2 regions of the Altericista sp. CCNU0014 genome follow, and region 2 is predicted to be linked to the other one. Evidence: predicted binding sites of a transcription regulator. Region 2 holds the regulator's gene; the other holds the start of a gene.

Region 1 (7,860 bases), 2.2 Mb from region 2:
GATTGTTCCGATGGATTTGAAGTTAAAAACGCAACCGTTGTTGCCGCTGACATCGAAGCCGATAACGGCATCATTCACGTCATCGATACCGTCATCTTGATGGGTTAGCCCTATGGGCGATCGCCCCAAAATCGATTGCTGTTTTGCCTCACTCCTCCCATGCTCCTCACCACTCTTCACACCCTCAGAGCGCGTATCAGACAGTTTCGCCTTCGCCTCCCCCTCCTGTTTCTAATTGCCCTGTTGTCCACCCAAGGATTGGCCCAAGCAACCCTCCTATCGTCCCAGCGCACCCCTTCCGATATCCGAGGCGTGTGGCTCACCATCAACGACAGCGTAATCTGGCGCGATCGAGCAAACACCCAAAAAGCCGTTACCGATCTCGCCCGACTCAACTTCAACACGATCTATCCCGTAGTTTGGAATTCCGGCTACACCTTATACCCCAGCGCCGTAGCCCGACAAGCCAAAATTCAAGATTTTGTCCCCAAAGGCAAACAAGGTCAAGATACGCTTGCAGACATTATTACAAAAGGCCACCAACAAGGATTGCGCGTCATTCCGTGGATGGAATTTGGGTTCATGACCCCGCCCAGTTCCGAACTCGCCCTCCAACATCCCGACTGGCTCACTCAACAGGCCAACGGCAATCGAAACTGGGTCGGAGCCGCAGGCGAAGTGGTATGGCTCAATCCCTTTCATCCCGAAGTCCAGACCTTCTTCTCCAATCTAGTCACAGAAGTCGTTTCCCGTTACGACGGAGACGGTATTCAGTTTGACGACCACACCAGCTTGCCGAATTCCTTTGGCTACGACCCCTACACGCTCAGCCTCTACGCCAAAGAAACCAAAAAAACAGGCATGCCTCACCCCAACGATCCGCATTGGGTGAGCTGGCGGGCCAACAAAATTTCGAGCTTTATCGAACAGCTCAACAAACGCGTCAAAGCCATCCGTCCCAACGCCGTGTTTTCCGTCGCACCCAACCCCTACGACACCGCCTACAAGGGCTATTTGCAAGACTGGTTGGGCTGGATTCGCAAAGGCTGGGTGGATGAGCTAATCGTGCAAATCTATCGACCGACGCTAGAGAGCTTTATGGCTCAGGCCACTCGTCCAGAATTAACAGAAGCAAGACAAAAAATTCCGACTGGGGCGGGGATTTTGACTGGATTGCAAAACCAAAAGATCTCCATGGCGCAAATTCAGGCCCAAACACGCGCCGCACAATCCATTGGATTGGGGGTTACTTATTTCTATTACGAAAGCCTTTGGGACGAAGCCCCAGAGCCGATCGCCCAGAGACAGTCGCAGTTTCAAACCTTGCTAGCAACCAATTCTTTACAATCTCGGTCGCGCTAACCTAAGGTGAGTTTCAGCCCAGCGAGAGATAAAATCGCAACCTGAAACGATGACAGGTAGAATTGATTCGTCCGTTGCGGTCTCATCGACTCAGTTTTACCTCGGAGGTAGCATGATGGAAAATTGGTCTGCGATCGCCGCCTCTGCCATCTTTATCAGCGTATTTGCCCTCATCATCAGCGAGAAAACCCACCTGATGATTGCAGGGTTGCTGGGAGCCTTACTCCTAGTGCTGCTCAATATTCTGTCACTACAGGAAGCCATTAACTACATCAGCCGCAGCCACGCCACCCTAGCGCTCTTTTTTGGCGTCATGGTCATGGTGCGCGTCTTCGAACCCACCCGCATCTTCGAGTACCTCGCCACTCAAATCGTCATCCTGGCTAAAGGTCAAGGGAAACGCCTGCTGATCGGCATCGTGGCAATCACCACCCCCGTGTGTGCCGTACTGCCCAACGCCACCACCGTTATGCTGTTGGCTCCCCTAGTGCCACCCATGGCGGAAGAATTAAACATTAACTTCATCCCACTGCTGATTTTGATGGTCTTTGTCGCCAACAGCGCCGGACTCCTCACCATCATCGGCGACCCTGCCACCTTCATCGTGGGTGATGCCGTCAATATCAGCTTTTTGGACTATCTGGGAAAGCTGAGCCTAGGTGGGGCGATCGCCATCATCACAATCCTCTTACTGCTGCCCAGACTGTTCCCCAGCATTTGGCGCACTCAGCTAGAACATCCCGAAGAACTCCCCAAGATTAAAATTCAGCATCCCCGCATCTTGGCACCGGGCGGCATCATTGTCGCGCTTGTCCTGCTCTTTTTTGCGATTGGCGAGCTTTTGCCCACCCCCATTTCCCCGGCCACGATTGCCCTCTTGGGGGCAGCCTTGTGTCTGCTCCTCTGCCATCACAGCAAAACCGATTCCGTTTCAAATATTCTCAAGGATGTGGATTGGAGTACCCTAATTTTTTTCATGAGCATCTTCGTGCTGATTGGGGGACTCGAAAAAACAGGCGTAATTGGCAGTGCCTCCGGTATTCTGGCAGTCATCCTAGGGAAAAATATTGCGCTGGGATCCATAGTATTGCTGTTTACCGTAGGGCTACTGTCTAGCCTGATTCCCAACATTCCGCTCGTCGTGGCAATGGTGCCTCTCCTGAAGCAGTACGTCGTCACCGTCGGCTTAGCCAGCCCTGCCATCTTGGATCCAAATTTTGAAGGTCAGTTCCCACCCGAAATCCTGCCTTTGTTTTACGCGATGATGTACGGCGCAACGTTGGGCGGCAACGGCACGCTAGTGGGAGCATCTTCTAACATCGTGGCGGCAGGTATTTCAGAACAGCACGGCAAGCGCATTTCCTTTAAAACTTTCTTGAAGTACGGCATCCCCGTAACAGTGTGCCAGCTCGTCGCAGTCTGTCTGTACGTCGTGGTGCGGTTTCTCATTTTTCGCTAGTTCGGGAACCCGTACAGGTCTACAATTGCGAACCCTAGCGGCATTCCAGTAAATTAGCACTCGGGAGTAGAGAGTGCTAAACTTCACATCCCTTGTCGTTAGGAGAAAAATTGATATGGCAGCAGTAACCCTAAGCGTATCGACCGTCAAACCCTTGGGCGATCGCGTTTTTGTAAAAGTCAGCGCTTCCGAAGAAAAGACCGCTGGAGGCATCTTACTTCCCGATAACGCTAAAGAAAAGCCCCAAATCGGCGAAGTTGCCGCCGCAGGTCCTGGCAAGCGCAACGACGACGGAACGCGTCAAGAAATGGAAATCAAGATTGGCGATAAGGTTTTGTACTCCAAGTACGCCGGAACTGACATCAAGCTCGGTGGCGACGAGTACGTCCTCCTGTCTGAGAAAGACATCTTGGCCATCGTGGACTAACAATCCGCAGAATTGCGCGTGCGAAAAACGCTGACTTGTTGAAGTAAAGACGATTGACTAGAGCACCAGAGGTTGAGTTTGTATGGCTAAGCGAATTATTTATAACGAGAACGCGCGTCGCGCCCTCGAGAAAGGGATGGACATTTTGGCGGAAGCCGTTGCCGTTACCCTTGGACCTAAGGGTCGCAACGTCGTCCTGGAAAAGAAATTTGGCGCACCTCAAATCGTCAATGATGGCGTCACCATCGCCAAAGAAATCGAGCTAGAAGACCACATCGAAAATACCGGCGTTGCCCTGATCCGTCAGGCTGCTTCCAAGACCAACGACGCAGCAGGCGACGGCACCACCACTGCAACGGTGCTGGCCCACGCAATGGTCAAAGAGGGACTGCGCAACGTTGCCGCTGGTGCAAATGCTATCTCCCTCAAGCGCGGAATTGAAAAGGCCACGGGCTTCTTGGTCGACAAGATTGCAGAACATTCCCGTCCTGTGGAAGACTCCAAGGCGATCGCCCAGGTTGGCTCCATCTCCGCCGGAAACGACGAAGAAGTGGGTCAGATGATTGCCAATGCGATGGATAAGGTCGGCAAAGAGGGCGTCATTTCCCTTGAAGAAGGCAAGTCCATGAGCACCGAACTCGAAGTCACCGAAGGGATGCGCTTTGACAAGGGCTATATCTCGCCCTACTTCGCCACCGACACCGAGCGGATGGAAGCTGTCCAAGAAGAGCCTCTCATTCTGATTACCGACAAAAAAATCGGCCTCGTGCAGGACTTGGTGCCCGTCCTCGAGCAAGTGGCTCGGGCTGGACGTCCCCTGCTGATCATTGCCGAAGACATCGAGAAAGAAGCCCTCGCAACCCTCGTGGTGAACCGCCTGCGTGGCGTCCTCAACGTTGCAGCGGTGAAGGCTCCTGGCTTTGGCGATCGCCGTAAGGCCATGCTGGAAGACATCGCCGTCCTCACGGGCGGTCAGCTCATTACCGAAGATGCCGGTTTGAAGCTAGAAAGCACCAAACTGGAGCAGTTGGGTAAAGCACGTCGCGTCACCATCACCAAAGACAGCACGACCCTCGTTGCGGAAGGGAACGAAACCCAAGTCAAGACACGGGTCGAGCAAATCCGCCGTCAAATGGAAGAAACCGATTCTTCCTACGACAAAGAAAAGCTCCAAGAGCGTTTGGCTAAGTTGGCGGGCGGCGTGGCCGTCATTAAGGTCGGTGCTGCCACCGAAACCGAAATGAAAGACCGCAAACTCCGCCTGGAAGATGCCATCAACGCTACCAAAGCGGCAGTTGAAGAAGGTATCGTTCCTGGTGGCGGTACCACCCTCGCCCACCTCGCACCTCAGCTCGAAGAATGGGCCACTGCCAATCTGAGTGGCGAACAGCTGATCGGTTCTCAAATCGTCGCGCGGTCTTTGACAGCACCCCTCAAGCGGATTGCTGAGAACGCTGGCAAAAATGGCGCGGTGATTGCCGAATACGTGAAATCTAAGGAGTTCAACGTCGGCTACAACGCTGCTGTGGACGAGTACGTCGATATGTTTGCCGCTGGTATCGTAGATCCTGCCAAGGTAACGCGATCGGCGCTGCAAAACGCAGCCTCGATCGCCGCTATGGTGCTGACGACCGAGTGCATCATCGTCGACAAACCCGAACCGAAGGATGGCGCACCCGCAGGTGCCCCTGGCGGCGGTATGGGTGACTTTGACTACTAATTTGTGACTGCTAATTTTGTTGAATTGATTTAGCCCAGTCGTACAGACAAAGGGGTAGCTACTGGCTACCCCTTTGTTGCTTTAAAAAATCAAAAGCATCGCTCAAACAACAAAAATACGATGTTGTTTAGAAAAAATATTTAGATTGCTAATTCAGCCAAGGCCATAATTTCTTCTAGAAAAGAGGTAGTTGGCTTGCAGTGCATTGCAAAACCATTTTTTTGCTTGTTTCTATCTTTAGATGGAGCCGTCAAAGCAGATCGGGTTTTTAACTATTCAATCCAGTAGTTTGTTGACTCCTTCTTTAGCGTGAGGTAATTGCGAATTAAAGACATTAGATTACTGGTATAGCCTGAAAATGTCTTGCACTTTGGATACAACCGTAACTTTAGGTAAAGCATTAACAAAGCCTAAAAATCAAAATTAATAAGCTGCAACCAGATTGCAATTTGAGGATTTAACCCATGAAAAAGATTGTTTCTTTAACCCTTGCCTCTTTAGTGGTAGCTGCGTTGTTGCCTAGTGCCGCCCGCGCTCAAATGTCTGAGCCTACAACCAGTCCAGCTAGTCCAACTAGCCCCACTAGTCCAACTGCTCCGGGCGCGACGCCCGATGGAACGACTGCTCCTAGCACTGCACCTGTAGCTCCAAGCGAAAGCTCGCCTTCGACAACCACCGCGCCTGCAGCGGGTGCTAAAGGGTTGTGTGCGGCACCGATATCCAGTACTGGAACCTCAGGTACGGGTACGGCATCGTCTACCACGAGTTCCACATCGTCTACTACAACCACAACTGGCACGACGAACTCCAGTACTTCGACGACCGAAACTAGAATAGCTTCTACCAGTACGACGCCTTCGTCTGCTGCTCCTAGTGAACCGATCGCCTCTCGTATATTAAATGCAAGCAGCGACCAAGTTGAATACAACAATCTGGTTGGTCCATCTCACTACATCAAACTTGCGGTTGGTAACAGCCCGCTCTGCTACGTAAGTGTTTCGCCACTGCAAGATGTCGAAGCTACAGATAGTATTAAAGTTTTAGACGGCTCTGGCAATATTATCAATGCGAATGTTACGAAGCAGGATGACGGCAGTGCAAAAATTTCTTTCGAACAGCCCCTCGCTGCTGGTTCGACGCTAACTCTCGCGCTGCAAGGCGTAGAGTACTATTCGTCTTTAAATCCCACTACAGTGCAATATTCTCTCGCTGGAGGCTTTGCGGACTATTCTCAAGAGATTCCCTACGGTATCGCTCAGGTTCAACGATTCCGCCGTTAGGGACAAAGAATATAGCTGTGGTAGCTATACTCCTAGTTTTTACCCACGATGTAGAGCTACGCGATCTGCTCATTTTGCCCGTAAGCAGTCGAGCCTAGAATAAAAGATCGCTTAGCGTAATCGCCGATTCATTTACCCTGTAGGGTTTGAGTCGGCGATTGCGTTTGGGTGGATCGAACGACAATAAAACCTGAGTGCCTCGATCGCGTACTCCGTCCAGACACCAAGTCTTAATTGGCCTTAATTGGATCGTGTCCGGGATTATCCTGAGATGCTGCGACGTGATGTCCTTCAGTCTCCATAGGAGAAGTCAGTTTTTTAATTACTTCTCCAGAGATTTGACCTTGAGAAGATTTCCACTCGACTTTATCGCCCTTTTTGTATTCATCAGTCATAAGAAATGCTCCATTTTTTTACATTAATTGGTTTGCCAATGTCTTTCTACTCAAGCGAACAACCATCAATCCATTTATAGATTGATGATCGTAGGTTTATTTGCTTTAAATCTCGCTTTTGCTCGTGGTGTCCCGATCTAGACTTCTTCTTCGATCACGGTGTTGCGATCGAGCAGTAGCAACTGCCGAAGCTGGTCGGTTCCCAACTCTGAAAGCCAGTTCTCCCCTGCACCTACCACCTGATCTGCCAGCGCCTTCTTGCTCTCGATCGTGTCGTGGATGCGTTCTTCTAAAGTGCCGCTGCAGACAAACTTGTGTACCTGCACGTTGCGCGTTTGCCCGATCCGAAATACCCGATCCGTCGCCTGATTTTCCACCGCCGGGTTCCACCACCGATCGAAGTGGAATACATGATTCGCACGGGTCAAATTCAGACCCACGCCCCCCGCTTTAAGCGACAAAATAAACAATCGCGGCCCTTGCGGATCGTTCTGGAATCGATCGATCATGGCTTCCCGCTTAGGTTTTGTTACGCCGCCGTAGAGCAATAGCGTCTCGCGGTTGAGGACTTGCTGCAAATACGCTTGGAGCAATTTCCCCATCTCGGCAAACTGCGTGAAGATGAGCGCGCGATCGCCCTCCGCCAACGCCTCCTCCAACATCTCCTCCAACCGCTTCAGCTTGCCAGAGCGCTGGGGGATTTGCTTTAAAGCTGCCTCTTTGAGGTACTGAGCGGGATGGTTGCAGATTTGCTTGAGTTTTGTGAGGGTCGCTAAAATTACCCCGTGGCGCTGAATGCCCTCGGCTGATTCTACGGCCTCTAAGGATTCCTGAACGGTTTTTTCGTAGAGCGCAGCCTGTTCTGGTGTGAGGGGACAGAAGACCGTCATCTCCTGTTTCTCCGGGAGATCCTGAATGATAGTGCGATCGGTTTTGGTGCGCCGCAAGATGAACGGTTGAGCCAGCGATCTCAGCGTCTGCAAAGAAGCCGTATCGCCATACTTTTCGATCGGCACCGCAAACCGCTTCTGAAAAAACGCCTTGGAGCCGAGGTAGCCCGGATTCAGAAAATCCAAAATCGACCAGAGTTCCGTCAGTCGATTTTCGAGGGGCGTTCCGGTCAAAGCAATGCGGTTTTTAGCCTGAAGCTTGCGGACCGATTGGGACTGCCGCGCCTCAGGGTTTTTAATATTTTGGGCTTCGTCTAGAATAATGCC
Region 2 (7,860 bases):
ATTTCGGATCCTTCTGTGCTAGAGGCCTTTATCGACGAGCTTCTTGTCGCCCATCCCAGCGAGCTAGAGCAATATCGCAGCGGCAAAACAAAGCTTCAGGGCTTTTTTGTGGGGCAGCTCATGAAGAAAACGGGAGGGCGAGCCGATCCCAAGCTCGCCAACCAGCTCCTGATTGAAAAATTACAGGGATAGCAAACATTTCGTAGGGGCGGCGCAAGGCCTCGCGCCCCTACAAGGCATCCCGGCCTCGCGTCCCCACAGGGCGTTCCAGTCTTTCGCCGCTATCGAAAGGGAGGTGAGAACATCAATCCGCCCTGGGTAGATAGCTTGTTGGGACCCCGCTCCAGTTTGAGCGGCGTTTTGGAGCCGAGGTTGCGCTCGTAAATTTCGCCATAGTTTCCGACGTGCTTGATGGCGCGCGCGGCAAAATCTTTGGGCAATCCCAGTCCTTTGCCCAGCTCCCCTTCTAGTCCTAAAAAGCGGCGGATGACCGGATCCGTAGAGTTGGCAAACTGACCGATGTTCTGAGACGTAATGCCTAAGGACTCGCCTTCTATGAGGGCATATACCACCCACCGCACCGCCGCCGCCCATTGCATATCTCCGCTGTTTACGGCTGGGGCTAAGGGCTCCTGGGAGAGCAATTCGGGCAGGATAATATTTTGTTCGGGTTGGGGTAGCTTCGTGCGTCGAGAGACCAGCTGGGAGCGATCGGATGTCACGCCATCGCAGCGCCCTTGCGCGTAAGCCGAAAAGGTCGCGTTCACGTCTTCAAACGTGACGGGCTTGTACTGCACCCCAAATTTGCGCATTTGGTCCGATAGGTTTTGCTCGTTCGTCGTGCCCGTTTGGGTGCAAACGGTTTTCCCCTGGAAGTCTTTGAGGGTCTTGAGGCCGCTGTTTTGGCGGACCATCATGCCCTGCCCGTCGTAGAACACCACGGGCGCAAATGCAAGTTTATTTCCGGTCTCCCGGCTGAGCGTCCAGGTTGTATTGCGGCTGAGGACGTCGATCTCTCCGGTTTGGACCGCTGTGAAGCGCTCTTTCGCGTTGAGCTGACGGTACTCGACCGCATCGGGTTTGTCGAACAGGGCAGCGGCGATCGCCCGACATACATCGACATCCAGCCCGGAGTATTTCCCCTGAGTATTAAGAAAGCTAAAGCCGGGCAGCTCTCCGCTGATCCCGCACTTCAACTGAGCGCGACCGAGAATAGCTTGGAGTCGTCCGGTCGCGCCAGAGGTGCCCGAGGGAGGTGCCGTGCTGCTGCAAGAGGAGAGCGCTCCAGCCAGGAGCAGCACGCTGCTTAATTTCAGCCAAACGGGTTTCATGGTCATGATGGAATATCTGAAAGGACAGAAACTTGCGGCGGGCTTCCTACGCCTTTCGGATTTTACCTCGAGCGCCCCTGCGAGGCGTACCGGACTCAATCGAGAATTGCAACAACGATACCCGCCTGTAAAGGTCTAGCTATAGGATAGAGTTGTGAAACCGTAAACTACCCCGCACTTTAGGTTTAACAAAATGCCTCCTCGTTGGCCCCGAGAACCCGACCGTCGCGATCCTGCCTTTCGGCGCTTAGAAGATCGCATCAATTTTGCCGTCCATGTCGCGCTGTTTGCCGCCGTCAACTCTGGAGCTTGGTTTTTTAGGATCCTGAAAGAAGCGACGTGGCCTTGGACGCTCTGGATGACTGGGGGGTGGGTTGCGGTGCTGCTCGTTCACGGGCTGTACGTTTTTGGATGGGCTGACTACAGCGGAGCCGATGCGGCTCAGCCCCAAGACCCGTCCGCAAAAGATCGCAAACCGGAGCAAATTTAAACGCCATAGAACGCAAGGGGCGGACTTAATCATGACTAACGCACTTTCTGCTAGCGACTTAGAAGCCTTAGCTTCAGAAATTGGGAAGAATATTTATATTGACGTGGCCAAGTGGCACCTCTATCTTGCCGACGCCCATTTGGATGTGGTTTTGGCAAAGCAGCTGGCTCCGTTGCTGTCGGCTGGAACCCTTGAAGAGTCTCAGGTGATGCAGGTCCTTTCTGCCTTGACGGTTTCGTTGGGCGGAGGGAAGCGGGAACTGCCGCTCATAGAGCTGTTGCCCATGCAGTGCCAGGTTAATTTGATGGATTTGCTAGAAGACTTTCAGCGCCGTCTGTAGCCCCCTATTCGACCGTCGTAAAACTTGTGAGTTCACGCCAACCGTTTCGGCGAAAGGCGCGAAAGCCTAAGCCATTTGCCTATGTTGCGAGTTCTCCCGCTCTTGGCACTACTCCCCTTCGCGCTAGCAAGGTAGGTCTTCGCCTGTCCTGGCTGATATTGTTGGGCAGCTTTGGGGCGATCGCTGCGGCTCTATGGCTGAGCTTTCAGTACCTCGTCAATCCAGATTTGGCATTCTGGGTCGACCGCGAGTTATTGGGTACAACGCATCCCCGCCAGCGCGATCGCTCTACGCCCCAAACCCTCGATCGAATCCAAGCCGCGCTGAACCAAGAGGGGTTTGCGGCAGGTCAGCCTATTGTATTGAAGTCCGAATTTGCCCTAGGAGGCGAGGTCAAGACCGCCGACGACATTGCAATGCCGATTTTAGCGAAGGAAACCGAGGGGGCGAGCTGTAGCGACTCCTGCCAGAGCATTCGCCAACTTCGGATCTATCGCGCTTTACAATTACCGTGGCTGATTCGGTTGGTTCTCAGCAAACCCTACTTCCGCCTGACGGAAGTCATTGCAGTTAAGGGACCCTCTGGCGCAGATCTCTTGGCCTTGGACCAAAATCCGTCAGTTTCCGTTGGGTCCAGCCAGCCCCTGCCCCTCACTCAATCTGAGGTTTACAACCCCGCACCCGAGCCAGGGCTGTGGCTGCGGTTGACCGGACTCCAGACCAAGGGCAGCAGCGTTGCGACCTACGGACAAATTTTTTACTTCAACCCGCGTCGCGAACGCCTGGATCTCATGCTGAACTGGGTCAGCCCGTCGGGAGAGGTGCCTCAGTGGCAGCAGGTTACGGGGGACAACTTGCCGGAACTGGTGGTGAACCAAACCGTTGGAATTGAGCCTCAGTACGCGATCTACCAGCTCAAGATGGCCGATGGCGTTGCCCGTCAACTGCGGCCCATTACCCTGACGCAGCCAGCCTCGAGTGCCCGCGCCTACCTGGATGCGCTAACCCTTGCTAAAAGTGGATTGTGGACGCCTGCTCTCGCACAGCTCAAACAAGTCAAACAAGATAAGTTCGTCCGCTGGAACCCAGAGATGCAGGCGCAGTTTGACTCCATTCAGCTCCATGCTAGGGTGACGCAAGCCCAAGCCAATCAACCCTCGGCCAGTACGGTACAGCGGATTCTGGGCTACTTGGTCAATGGCTCCTGGACGCCTGCCTTAGATGTGTTGCAATCCGATCGTTCCGCCCGCTCGGAAGTCCGCGAAATGCTGCTATCCGACACGGGTCGCTTGTCGAGTCGCATCGATACGGCGCTGAAGATTACCCCTGCCGAATCCAACGCTATTGTGTGGGGCGCGCTGCTGCGGATGGTTCGAGGGTCTGAGGGGCAGGCGATCGCTTGGGTCAACCGCCAATCTAACGGCCAAACGGCGATCGCGAACCTTGCCCACAAGCTCTTTAAGCAACTGAATCAGCCAGATATTCCCCCGGCGCCGCCCCCTCAACCCCCAGCTTCCAAAGCAATCCCTTCTCCGGCAGCGCTCCCTTCTCCGAAGGGAGGTGCTTCACCTTCACCCATCCCAGCATCTTCCCCTTCACAGAGTGCTTCGCCTTCGTCCATGACAGAGACTTCTCCTGCGCCGGATGTCGTACCTTCGCCTGTAACGCCCAGCCCCAAACCATCGGCCCAGGACGAGCAGTCTCCGCAAAATAGCCCATCGGGTAATTTCTAGGTCGTTCCCTCCATCGCTATCCGCATCGACCGATTTCGTCTGGCATGGCAGCGCGAAGTCTGTGAAGCTATGCCAGAATACACTTAATTTCTTGTGACATACTCCCGACGCTGATGCTCCGCATACAGCGCGGGCTTCTCGGCTCATGTACCACCACTGAAGGAGCACCGCACTTTGAGAAGTTCCTACATCATCCGGTCTTTCCTAGATTGCAAGAGATTTACAATCCCCGTTCAGAACCCCGTCCGCAGGCAATTTGTTTATAGTCCACGAGATAGACCTCCCGCCGACTTTATGAATATTGATTTGAGCTTTCCTTTCTTCCTTGCGTTGGCGCGTCACCATTACGTTTTCGAGGGTGATATTTTTCTCGACACACAAAAGGAGGGGTGGAAAAACCTTGTAATTAGTTGGTGTTCCTCAACCTTACACTTTTGGCGGTTCGTCGCCAACCCCTTCACTGTTTGCGCGGTGGGCAAAAATGTTCAGGGGTTGAACTCCTCAACGCCGCGCCTTTCATCCCGACGCTGACCCTATCAGGTACAGCGCGGGACTTCCCGTCTAAATGTTAAATTCGTGTTAACTTGCTCTGAATTATAAAAACATCTCTTTCAAAACGCTTATGTCCTACGATGGCACGCTTTCAGAAATTACGGTCGAGACTTTAGCGCAGCGCATCGCAGCGGCGGATACCCCGCTTCAGCTCATTGATGTCCGCGAGCCGCAGGAAATTGCGATCGCCGCTCTACCTGGATTTCAAGTCTTTCCCCTAAGCCAGTCCGCAGAATGGATGGCGACGCTGCCCGCCCAGCTAGACCCCCAGGCCGAAACCTACGTCATGTGCCACCACGGCATGCGCTCTGCCCAGATGTGCCAGTGGTTGATCCAACAGGGCTTTACGAACGTCAAAAATGTAGCGGGCGGAATCGATGCCTATTCTCTAGCGGTCGATCCTTCTATTCCTCGCTATTAGCCCCCTTGTCTCTGTGAGATACAGTCATGTACGTTCAACTGACCGAGCGCCAGCAAAAAGTACTCTGGGCCACCGTTAATTACTATATTGAAACCGCAGAACCTGTTGGCTCTCAGGCGCTGGCGAAGGAGTACGAGTTTAGCCTCAGTTCTGCCACCATCCGCAACGTCATGGGCGTGCTTGAAAAGGAGGGCTTGCTCTATCAGCCCCACACGTCGGCAGGTCGGGTTCCTTCTGATTCTGGGTATCGCGTCTACGTGGATAAGCTCATTACCCCCTCGGATCAATGGGTAGAGCGCATCCAGCAGCTTTTGTCCAAACGCCTTCCATCCGAGCACGCTAGTTTTGAAACCCTACTGCGCCAAGCCGCTCAAATCTTAGCGACCCTCAGCGGCTGCGTGGCACTCATTACAGTGCCTCAGTCATCGCTTGCGACTGCAATTCGTCACCTCCATCTGGTGCAGGTCGAGCCGCAGCGGGTGATGCTCATTTTGGTGACGGATACCTACGAAACCCGTTCTGTGTTTATGGATTTGCCAGCGCACCTTGGGGAATCTGAAGACTCCGAGCTATTGGAGCAAGAGCTGCACCTATTATCGAATTTCCTGAATCATCACCTGTGTGGCAAGTCGCTATCGGAGCTTGCTTCCATTGATTGGGAGGAGCTAGACCGCCAATTTCAAAAGTTTGCAGCGTTTTTGAAGCAGCTTTGTCAGGATCTCAGTCAGCGGAATCAGTTGCCCGTTGCCAATCCCATTTTAATTGGCGGTGTTTCTGAGTTTTTGCGCCAGCCTGAGTTTTCAGAATTGGCTCAGGCTCAGACCATCATTCAGATGTTGGAAGAGGAGCAAGATCGGCTCTGGCCCCTGATTTACGAAGGATTGGAGTTCCAAGTACCGCCTGCCCAAAAAGGCAACCGCCCTCCCGTGCTGATTCGCATCGGCACGGAGAACGCGCTCAAACCCATCCAAAACTGCGCGCTGGTTTCATCGGTTTATCAAAAAGGCACCACGCCTGTCGGCAGCGTAGGCGTTTTGGGTCCTACGCGCATGGCCTACGACAAGGTGATTGCATTTGTGGAAGGGACGGCTGAGTTTCTGAGCGCTCGGCTCAGCAAAGCTTCCTAGCCTGCATTATTCATGACGATTTTGGAAAATCCTCGAAATCTATGCCAACCAAACAATCTGGCGATTTGCCTAAAAAACAGTCTGTTTTTGGAGGGTGCCGTTCCATCTGTGTTCTGGCGATTGGGGAATAATCCAGGCTAGCACGTCGCTCGCTCGTCTGCCGAGCCACAAACGCGAGAACCTCGATCTTGCGGCTCCTTCAACGGATAAAAATCAGCTCGATCGCGGTAAAAGCAGCCGAAAGTAGCACCCAGAGTGCGTGACAGTTGGCTAGCATAGACAGTATGTCTATCATTATTGCGGATTGTCTCTCTAAGGTTTATCCGGTTGCTATCAAGGAACCAGGACTGCGCGGCACCCTGTCGCATTTCTTCAATCGTCAAAATCGGCTCGTGAATGCGGTTAAGGACGTGAGTTTCGAGATCCAGCCCGGTGAAGTGGTGGGCTTTCTCGGCCCCAATGGGGCTGGTAAAACCACGACGCTCAAAATGCTGACGGGATTAATTCATCCCTCTAGCGGGAGAGTGCGCGTTGCGGACAATATTCCCTTTAAACGCAGCAAGGCATTTTTAGAAAAAATCACCCTGGTGATGGGGCAAAAGCAGCAATTGCTCTGGGATTTGCCCGCGATGGATTCTCTGCGGATCAATGCGGCAGTCTACGGCATTGGCGATCGCGATTTCAAACGACGCGTGGGCGAACTCACCGAAATGCTGGCCCTCGAAGAGAAGCTCGCCCAACCCGTGCGCAAGCTCTCCTTGGGGGAGCGGATGAAGGCGGAACTCTTGGCGGCGCTCCTCCATCAGCCGCAGGTCTTGTTCTTAGACGAACCGACCTTAGGGCTAGATGTCAACGCCCAAGTCAGCGTCCGGGAATTTTTGCAGACCTATAATGAGCGCTTTGACGCCACCATTCTGCTGACCAGCCACTACATGGCCGATATTACGGCTCTGTGCGATCGCGTTCTGCTGATCCATCAGGGACAGCTGATCTACGACGGGGCTTTGGATGGCTTGCTCGATCGCTTTGCCCCGTACCGCCAAGTGAAGCTAGAGCTAAAGCAGACGATGCTAGAAGCAGAACTCGCGCCCTACGGCGAAGTTGAATCCATTGTCGGGCGAGAAGTCTGTTTTATCGTCCATCGCGAAGACCTGACCCGCTCCGTCGCAAAACTCCTGGCCGACCTACCCGTCTGCGACCTGACCGTTACCGACCCGCCCATTGAAGAAATTATCGGTCGCGTGTTTAAGGCTGGAGTCGTTGAGTGATGCAGATCCTTCACAAATCTAAGGTGTTCCTGTCGGTGTACTACGCCTATATGGTGGAGTACCGTGCCGAGCTGATTTTATGGGTGCTGGCCAATTCCTTGCCCCTCATCATGATGGGGGTTTGGACCCAGGCTGCGGAAGGGGGCGAATTCTCGCTTTCGGCCATCGACTTTGCGCGCTACTTCATCAGCGTGTTTTTGATCCGCCAGCTCACCATTGTCTGGGTGGTTTGGGAGTTTGAAAAGGAAGTGGTAGAGGGACGGCTCTCCCCGCGACTGCTACAGCCGATCGATCCAGTCTGGCATCACGTCGCCGGACATATTGCCGAGCGCTTTGCCCGGATGCCCTTTACGATCGCCCTGATGGTGCTGTTTTTCGCGCTCTATCCCCAATCATTTTGGGTGCCGAAGGGGATAGAGGCGGTTTTGGCGATCGCCGCCATTCTCCTCGCCTTCGTCCTCCGGTTCTTGATTCAATACACCTTTGCCATGTTCGCCTTTTGGACGGAACGCGCCACGGCGATCGAGCAATTTTGGTTTTTGTTTTATTTGTTCTTGTCCGGCATGATTGCGCCGTTGAATGTTTTCCCTGAGGGGGT

The links. The regulator HrcA, encoded in region 2, represses chaperone genes, less so after heat shock. The targets are predictions, from matches to a motif close to TTAGCACTCNNNNNNNNNGAGTGCTAA.
Region 1: a site for HrcA is predicted at 2,875-2,901, ahead of groES (co-chaperone GroES). Genes of this name have one in related genera too.

The regions. Positions count from the first base shown of each region.
Region 1 is NZ_CP137338.1:3,532,547-3,540,406, forward strand. Features, by position in the region: gene R6H26_RS16830 (fasciclin domain-containing protein) at 1-108, shown strand, start outside; gene R6H26_RS16835 (family 10 glycosylhydrolase) at 160-1,362, shown strand; gene R6H26_RS16840 (SLC13 family permease) at 1,475-2,821, shown strand; gene groES (co-chaperone GroES) at 2,937-3,248, shown strand; gene groL (chaperonin GroEL) at 3,331-4,968, shown strand; gene R6H26_RS16855 (hypothetical protein) at 5,433-6,248, shown strand; gene R6H26_RS16860 (DUF2945 domain-containing protein) at 6,479-6,643, opposite strand; gene R6H26_RS16865 (DEAD/DEAH box helicase) at 6,781-7,860, opposite strand, start outside.
Region 2 is NZ_CP137338.1:5,776,323-5,784,182, forward strand. Features, by position in the region: gene gatB (Asp-tRNA(Asn)/Glu-tRNA(Gln) amidotransferase subunit GatB) at 1-192, shown strand, start outside; gene R6H26_RS27400 (amino acid ABC transporter substrate-binding protein) at 282-1,337, opposite strand; gene R6H26_RS27405 (2TM domain-containing protein) at 1,525-1,821, shown strand; gene R6H26_RS27410 (DUF3181 family protein) at 1,853-2,161, shown strand; gene R6H26_RS27415 (hypothetical protein) at 2,188-3,894, shown strand; gene R6H26_RS27420 (rhodanese-like domain-containing protein) at 4,517-4,867, shown strand; gene hrcA (heat-inducible transcriptional repressor HrcA) at 4,894-5,994, shown strand; gene R6H26_RS27430 (ATP-binding cassette domain-containing protein) at 6,279-7,262, shown strand; gene R6H26_RS27435 (ABC transporter permease) at 7,262-7,860, shown strand, end outside.